2 regions of the Undibacterium sp. SXout7W genome follow, and region 2 is predicted to be linked to the other one. Evidence: predicted binding sites of a transcription regulator. Region 2 holds the regulator's gene; the other holds the start of a gene.

Region 1 (4,442 bases), on a different contig from region 2:
GGTGACTGCATTGAAAGCTGGTGCTTTTGACTATGTTTCTAAACCGGTGGCACTGGACCAGCTACGCAAACTGGTACGTTCTGCACTGGACGCCAATACCGTTGCGGCGATTGCCACAACAACGCCAATGCAGGATCAGCCCATGCGTACCAGCGCATCTTCCCTGATCGGTCAGTCTGCCGGAATGCAAGAAGTACGTTCGCAGATCCATCGCTTGTCACGTAGTATGGCACCCGTGATTATTACTGGTGAGTCTGGTTGCGGAAAAGAACTTGCTGCGCGTGAAATACATACCAGTAGTGCGCGTGCGAGCAAGCCGTTTATTGCCGTCAACTGCGGTGCCATCCCGGAAACGTTGATGGAGGCAGAATTTTTTGGTTACCGAAAAGGTGCTTTTACAGGTGCTGCCGATGACCGCGAGGGTTTTTTTCAGGCTGCGAATGGTGGGACGCTGATGCTCGATGAGGTTGCAGATTTACCTCTGGCAATGCAGGTCAAATTACTGCGGGCCATACAAGAGCGTCGCATTCGCAAAGTGGGGGCAACGGCTGAAGAAACTGTGGATGTACGTATTATCAGCGCCACACATCAGAACCTTGCTGCCTGCGTGGAAAGTGGTAAATTCCGGCAGGATCTGTATTACCGTTTAAACGTGATTGAATTACATTTGCCACCACTGCGCGAGCGCTTGCAGGATGTGTCTGAGTTGTCTGCTGGCATCTTGAAAAAACTCACTGGTAACGATGTCACTGTGTCTCATAGTGCCTTGAATGCTTTGTTAGCCTACGATTTTCCGGGTAATGTACGAGAACTGGAGAACATTCTCGAACGCGCGATTGCCTTTGCCAACGACGATTGCATCGAAGTACAAGACCTGGCCTTGCGTGGAGCACGTCGGTTTGTGGAGGCAGTTGATCCGCCACCTTCACCAGCAGCCAATACAGGGATTGATCTTGCCATTAAGGACTTACCTGGCAATATTTTTTCTGCTCCGGAACTTCCATTTTCTTTGCCGGAATATCTTGAAAATGTCGAGCGTGAACTGATCCGGCGTGCCTTGGTCAGGACATGCTACAACCGGACACAGGCCGCAGAATTGCTTGGCGTCAGTTTCAGGCAATTACGATATCAAATACAAAAATTGAAAATTCAGGAAACTGAATAGAAACCGAACAAATCCCTCGATTCTCCTTCTCTTTTTCTGCATCGATGATGCACGTCTGACTTAATTGTGTCAGAATCGCGCCCCCGACCCGTGAGGGTGACGATGCGTCATCGACCAGTATCAAAGCCTCTGCTTGCAATATTAGTCAGTATTGTTAATAAATATTTATATTTAAACCATAAAATGTTAGTACTTACTTTCAATATCGCTCCGCGTTTTAGCGGTTTGAAAAAGTCAACTCTGTTACGTTAATTTTTAATAAAAAAACAGGTTGCATCCCCTTATTGGTCGCACTAGAATTAGTCAAAATATTTTTTGTTGCACTATATGTAGTGGTTTTCTTTCGTTATGCGTCTTGCATTAATTTTCCAAATTGAGTAGTAAGTAAATAAAGAAATACGAAAAAAATACGCTGTTTGTGCTGTATTGCGCCTGTTTCCTGACAGGTGCTGCGTAATACCCATGTGTCATCTTCGCCTCGGATAGTGGCGGCGGGATGGCGAATCAAGATATCACTGACCCGGAGGCTTAATGCACTCTTCAATTGACACACCACTTTCCAATCATCCAGACGCGGGTTCCATGCTGAATCCGACAACTCACCCGACAATGACGACAGCGGCGATATACAGCGAATACCGCATCATTCGTCGTAATGGTGCTGTAGTGGGTTTTGAGCCAAGCAAAATCGCTGTGGCAATGACAAAAGCATTTCTGGCGGTGAATGGCGGACAAGGCGCTGCTTCAGCCCGCGTGCGTGAGTTGGTAGAGCAATTGACAGCGAGCGTGGTTGCAGCTTTGATGCGCCGCCAGCCCGCCGGTGGTACGTTTCATATCGAAGATGTACAGGATCAGGTTGAACTGGCGTTGATGCGTTCCGGTGAGCATGATGTGGCCCGTGCTTACGTACTGTACCGCGCCAAACATCAGGAAGAGCGCCGTTTGCAACGCGAAGCGCAACAGGCGACACAGGCGTTGCTGCCTCAGATCCATGTGGTGATTGATGGTGTTCGTACATTATTGGATGTGGAGAAAGTCCGTGCTCTGATTACTGCGGCCTGCGTTGGTCTGGATAAGCTGGCCGATGCGGAAGCGATTCTGACCGAAACACTGAAAAATTTGTACGATGGCGTACCGGTCGAGGAATTGCATAAGTCTGCGATTCTGGCGGCACGTGCGCTGATGGAAAAAGAGCCCGCATATAGTCAGGTAACTTCACGCTTGTTACTGCACACAATCCGTAAAGAAGTCTTCGGCAAAGAAGTGGCACAGCAGGATGCCGCTGCGGCATACATCACGTATTTTCCAGAATTTATTCAAAAAGGGATTGCAGCGGAATTATTGGATACAAAATTAGCAGAATTTGATCTGGATCGTCTGGCTAAATCGTTGGTAGCTGACCGTGATTTGCAGTTCAGCTATATTGGTTTGCAAACATTATATGATCGGTACTTCCTGCATGTACGCGGTACCCGTATTGAAATGCCGCAAGCTTTCTATATGCGTGTGGCCATGGGATTGGCGCTGGAAGAAAAAGATCGTAATGCCCGTGCGATTGAATTCTATAACCTGCTGTCCAGCTTTGACTTTATGAGCTCGACACCAACATTGTTTAATTCCGGCACGCTGCGTTCGCAACTGTCTTCCTGCTACCTGACGACTGTGGCAGATGATCTGGGCGGTATTTATGATGCATTGAAAGAAAATGCCTTGCTGGCGAAATATGCGGGCGGTCTGGGAAATGACTGGACACCTGTACGTTCGCTGGGTGCGCACATTAAAGGAACTAACGGCAAATCCCAGGGGGTGGTGCCGTTCCTGAAAGTGGTGAATGACACTGCTGTGGCAGTCAACCAGGGCGGCAAGCGTAAAGGCGCGGTCTGCGCTTACCTCGAAACCTGGCACATGGATATCGAAGAGTTCCTCGACTTGCGTAAGAATACGGGTGACGACCGTCGCCGTACGCATGACATGAACACCGCAAACTGGATTCCTGATCTGTTTATGAAGCGCGTGATGGAAAAAGGTGACTGGACACTGTTCTCACCTTCCGACGTGCCTGATCTGCATGATAAATTCGGCAAGGCATTTGAGCAGGCTTATCTGGCTTATGAAGTGAAAGCCGCTTCAGGCGAACTGGATTTGTTTAAAAAAATACCGGCGCTGGATCTGTGGCGCAAGATGTTATCGATGCTGTTTGAAACCGGCCACCCATGGATTACATTTAAAGACCCGTGCAATATCCGTTCACCACAACAGCATGTTGGCGTGGTTCACTCCTCTAATTTGTGTACAGAAATTACACTGAACACAAATGAAAGCGAAATCGCGGTATGTAATCTGGGTTCGGTGAACATGCCTGCGCACATGAAAGATGGTCAGCTGGATCATGTGAAACTGCAAAAAACCATACGTACCGCGATGCGGATGCTGGATAACGTCATTGATATTAACTACTACGCTGTAGAAAAAGCGCGTCAGTCGAATCTACGCCATCGTCCGGTCGGTATGGGTATTATGGGTTTCCAGGATTGTTTGCACATGATGCGCGTACCGTACGCCTCGAATGAGGCAGTGCAGTTTGCTGACACGTCGATGGAAGCCGTTTGCTACTACGCTTACCTTGCTTCGAGCGAACTGGCCGAAGAACGTGGCACTTACAGCTCTTACCAAGGCTCGTTATGGGATCGTGGTATTTTGCCGCAGGACTCTCTGAAGCTGTTGGCGGAAGAGCGCGGCGGTTATCTGGAAGCAGATTTCTCCGAGACAATGGACTGGAGTATCGTGCGTAATCGTATCAAGCAATTCGGTATGCGCAACTCAAACTGCGTAGCGATTGCTCCGACGGCGACGATTTCCAACATCATTGGTGTATCAGCCTGTATCGAACCGACATATCAGAACCTGTATGTGAAATCGAACCTGTCTGGTGAATTTACTGAGATCAATGAACATCTGGTGCGCGATCTGAAGGCGCGCGGTTTGTGGGATGAAGTCATGATTTCTGATCTGAAGTATTTTGATGGCAGTCTGGCCAAGATTGATCGCATTCCTGAAGATCTGCGTGAGTTGTATGCCACCGCGTTTGAAATCAGCCCTTCATGGTTGGTAGAGGCGGCATCCCGTCGCCAGAAGTGGATCGATCAGGCGCAATCCCTGAATATTTACATGGCTGGTGCATCAGGTAAAAAGCTCGACGAAACCTACAAACTGGCTTGGTTGCGTGGTTTGAAAACGACGTATTACCTGCGCACGATTGGTGCTACCCATACAGAAA
Region 2 (4,442 bases):
GATGGGAAAATGACAGTAAAAGAAGCTCAGGTCAACGGTGCATGGAAAACCTTGTTGCTCTCAGGTATGGGCTCAGGTAGCAAAGGTATTTTTGCTCTTGATGTGACTAATCCGGCTAATTTTACAGGTGGTTTGGGTGCCTTGTGGGAGTTCACTGACAAGAATGATAGCGACATGGGCTACGTGCTTACTCCACCATTAATTGCTAAATTCAGAACTGGCACGGTTTCAGGTAAGCCTGTTTATGGAAACTTTGCTGTAATTTCCAGTGGATACAATAACTTTAATACGGCTGACGTGAATGCTGTTAATAAACCAGGTGCTTTATTTTTATTGTCTTTGGATAAAGACCCAAGTGCTCCTTGGGTATCTGGAAGTAATTATTTCAAGTTGACGACGGCATCCACTAGCCTCAATCTGGCACTCAGAAATGCGCTTGCTGCACCGAACGTAGCCTATGGTGGTGATGGAGCGGTGAATTATGCTTATGCTGGTGACTTACAAGGAAATTTATGGCGATTTGTATTCACAGGTGGCAGCTTATCTTCTGCAATTGCCTCTACTAAACCTGTATTTACAGCGAAAACCCCCGCTGGTGTTGCTCAGCCAATTACAGTGAGGCCTCAAATTGTCTTTGCTGCCGGGGGCGGTTACATTATTTCATTCGGCACTGGGAAATATGTTGAGTCGTACGATACGTCTGCTGCCAATTACGATACCAGTTCCTACTATGCAGTTTTGGATACGACTTATAACGCTGATGCAGTGACGGGACGTAGTCAGCTAGAGCAGCGTACGGCAACAGCTTCGGGAGCCGGCTATACATTAACAGGGAATACCTTTAACTACGGGACTTTACCAGGAAGTAAAAAAGGTTGGTATTTCGACTATTATAATTCAGCTACATCAGGAGAAAGAAGTGTTACCGATGGAGCAATCGCTGGTCAGACTTTATTTTTCAATTCCTTGCTGCTTAGTAATGATCCGTGTTCCGGTGGTAGCGGACGGATATATCAGATCGATTTATTGACTGGATTAAGCAGTGGCGTCACTGGTACAGTGTCAACGATTGGTATTCTGAGCTCACCTATTATTTTCAATACAAGCACAACGGTAGGTGACAGGAATGCTACTGGTGCAAGAAGAACTGTGACAACGAGAACCGTGATTATCCCAGGTACAGGGAATACGAATGGTCAAACAACGACGAGTATTGCCACTCCTGATCAAGCTTCAAAAACGGGTCGATTGAGTTGGAGAGAACTTCAAAATTGGCAAGAACTTCGCAACGATGCAAATAAATAGTGACTGGAAATGCAATGACAACTAAAAAAAATAATGGATTTACATTAATAGAATTAATCATCGTTATTTTGATCATTTCTGTTTTGTCGTCTGTTGCCTATTCCTCTTACAAAAATAGCGTGACAAAAGCTAAACGTGCTGAGGGGAAGACGGCCTTACTTAAATTGATGCAGCAAGAGGAACAGTTTTATACACAAAATAATTCTTATATTGTATTTTCCCAAGCCTCTACGGATGTTAACGAAATACGATTCAAATGGTACTCTGGAGAAGCAGCTGCAACGAGTTCTTATGAAATCAAAGCGACTGCATGCGCAGGTGACACAATACAAAATTGTGTTTTGTTGACTGCTACCCCAGGCACATCCAATGTGAATTCAAATTACAGTGATGCCGATTGCGGCAACTTCACGCTGACCAGCACAGGCATTAAAGATGTATCGGTTTCTGGCGCGAAAAGTACTTGTTGGTAAATTATGAAAACGTCGTTCTTAAGAGGATTTTCGCTTGTAGAGTTGATGATCACGCTCGGTATTGCTGCCATCATCATGTCGATGGCAGTACCAACTTTTAAAACTTTTATTGATAAACAGCGATTGCTGACGACGGCCAGCGAGTTTTATTCGGCAGTGAACATGACCAGAGCAGAGGCAATAAAGCGGGGAAGCAGGGTCAATATGGTGGCGACTGATGGCACGAATTGGACGTCTGGCTGGAAAGTATTTATCGATGCGAACAGTAATTTGAAAGTGGATGCTGGCGAGACTATTATTTTCTCGCATGATGCTACTAACCTTACGTCGAGTAGCATCGGCATTACCAATAATTTTACAGATTCTGCAAGTACGTATATTTCCTATACTGGAAATGGGCGTAGTAGAACAGATGCCAGTAGTCAACAACCACAGGCGGGAACAGTGACGTTCACATTGGGAACTTCAGTTCGGCGGGTCAAAATCAACTTTTTGGGTCGTAGCAGAATCTGCGACCCTAGCGTTGACCTGAATACCTGTGGCGATACCCAGACCGGCGATTAATGCTTGATTACTTTTTATCTCGTTCTTGACCAACTTCCTGAATCGCCTCAGCAAACTCAGAAACATCTTCAAAACTCTTGTAAACAGAAGCGAAGCGGATGTACGCTATTTTGTCGAGACGTTTTAATTCACGCATGACCAGTTCTCCCAGTTGTACCGATTGAATTTCACGCTCTCCGCTTGAGAGTAGTTTTTCTTCAATTGTCTGCACAGCGTTATCAACGGCTTCGGCGGATACCGGCCGTTTCCGCAGTGCCAGCATCAGGCTTGCACGTAATTTTCTGGTTTCGTATTCTGAGCGACTACCGTTCTTTTTGACAATGACAGGCATGGCCAACTCTATTCGCTCATAGGTAGTAAAGCGTTTGTCACAGCTCGTACACTTACGCCGGCGACGCATAACGTTGCCTTCTTCTGAGACTCTGGTGTCGATGACCTGGGTCTCGTCGTTGTGACAGTAAGGACATTTCATAGCAGTGTGATGTGAGTTGTTAAAGTACAGACAAAGTACAGAAGTTATAAGTTGATATTTTGTCGTAAGCACATAATAAAACGCCACTCACTGAGTGGCGTTTTGATTCGTCAGACTCTTAAATTTCTTAATCAGGCAGCATAGACTGGGAAGGCATCTGTCAATTGCTTGACTTCTGCTTTGACGCGTTCGATGGTTGCTGCATCATTTGGATTGTCGAGAACGTCTGCAATCAGGTGACCAACTTTGATTGCTTCGGCTTCTTTAAATCCACGAGTCGTAAATGCTGGACTACCCAAGCGAATACCCGACGTGATCATTGGTTTTTGAGGGTCGTTTGGAATACCATTTTTATTGCATGTCATATGCGCAGAGCCCAGAATCGCTTCCGCTTCTTTACCTGTCAGGCCTTTAGGGCGCAAATCCACCAGCATGACATGCGATTCAGTGTGACCAGAGACAATACGTAAGCCACGCTCAGTCAATGTTTTTGCCAAAGCAGCTGCGTTGCTGACAACTTGTTGCTGGTAAGCCTTGAATTCTGGAGATAAGGCTTCTTTGAAGGCAACGGCTTTACCTGCAATCACGTGCATCAACGGGCCGCCTTGGATACCTGGGAAAATCGAGGAATTGATTTTCTTTGCAATTGCTTCATCATTGCTCAGAATGATGCCGCCGCGTGGGCCGCGCAGGCTCTTGTGGGTAGTTGAGGTGACGACATCCGCGAAAGGTACTGGATTAGGATAGACGCCTGCAGCGATCAGGCCTGCATAGTGCGCCATATCAACCATGAAATAGGCACCAACTTCTTTCGCAATTTTACCAAAACGTTCAAAGTCGATACGCAAAGCGAAGGCGGATGCACCGGCGATAATCAGTTTTGGTTTTGTTTCACGTGCCAGCTTTTCCATGGCATCGTAGTCGATATCTTCTTGCGCATTCAGGCCGTAAGAAACAACATTGAACCATTTACCGGACATATTGAGTGGCATGCCATGAGTCAGGTGACCACCTTCAGCCAGGCTCATGCCCATGATGGTATCGCCTGGATTGAGCAGGGCAAAAAAGACGCCTTGGTTTGCTTGCGAGCCAGAGTTTGGTTGTACGTTAGCAAAATTGCAGCCAAATAATTGTTTCAGGCGGTCAATCGCCAGTTGTTCTACTTCATCAACATACTCACAGCCACCGTAGTAACGCTTACCAGGATAGCCTTCGGCATATTTGTTTGTCAGTTGTGAGCCTTGGGCTTCCATGACAGCTGGGGAAGTGTAGTTTTCAGATGCGATCAGTTCTATATGGTCTTGTTGACGCTGATTTTCTTTTTGCACGGAGGCAAAAATTTCCGGATCGATATTGGCGAGTGTATGATTTTTAGCAAACATGGTTTTCCTGACTATTTGTGAAGAAACAAACGTGTTAGTGGTTGTGTAATTGAGGTGTCAGTCTGACGCGGACGAAGAAAGGCAGCCTCATTGCTTATACCATCAGGCTACCCAGGCGCACGGCTGAGGTCGTCTGACCTCAAAATCTCACGCTTCCCGATGGATCTCCATCTTTAGCCGGATACTAGCAAGTAGTGTTGTCGCGGCATTTTCGCCAGTCACGTGAGACGAAATGGTTGTTGAATT

Evidence for each region. Region 2 encodes NrdR, which represses ribonucleotide reductase genes. Its sites were predicted from a motif close to CACNANATNTNGTG; they were not measured.
Region 1: the regulator NrdR is predicted to act here: its motif matches at 1,487-1,500, upstream of ACO0LB_RS04925 (ribonucleoside-diphosphate reductase subunit alpha).

What each region holds. Positions count from the first base shown of each region.
Region 1 covers NZ_JBMPPF010000003.1:215,530-219,971, reverse strand. The annotation lists gene ACO0LB_RS04930 (sigma-54-dependent transcriptional regulator) at 1-1,165, shown strand, start outside; gene ACO0LB_RS04925 (ribonucleoside-diphosphate reductase subunit alpha) at 1,748-4,442, shown strand, end outside.
Region 2 covers NZ_JBMPPF010000021.1:5,154-9,595, forward strand. The annotation lists gene ACO0LB_RS17295 (pilus assembly protein) at 1-1,305, shown strand, start outside; gene ACO0LB_RS17300 (type IV pilin protein) at 1,320-1,778, shown strand; gene ACO0LB_RS17305 (GspH/FimT family pseudopilin) at 1,782-2,342, shown strand; gene nrdR (transcriptional regulator NrdR) at 2,350-2,814, opposite strand; gene glyA (serine hydroxymethyltransferase) at 2,946-4,196, opposite strand; ZMP/ZTP riboswitch at 4,299-4,428, opposite strand.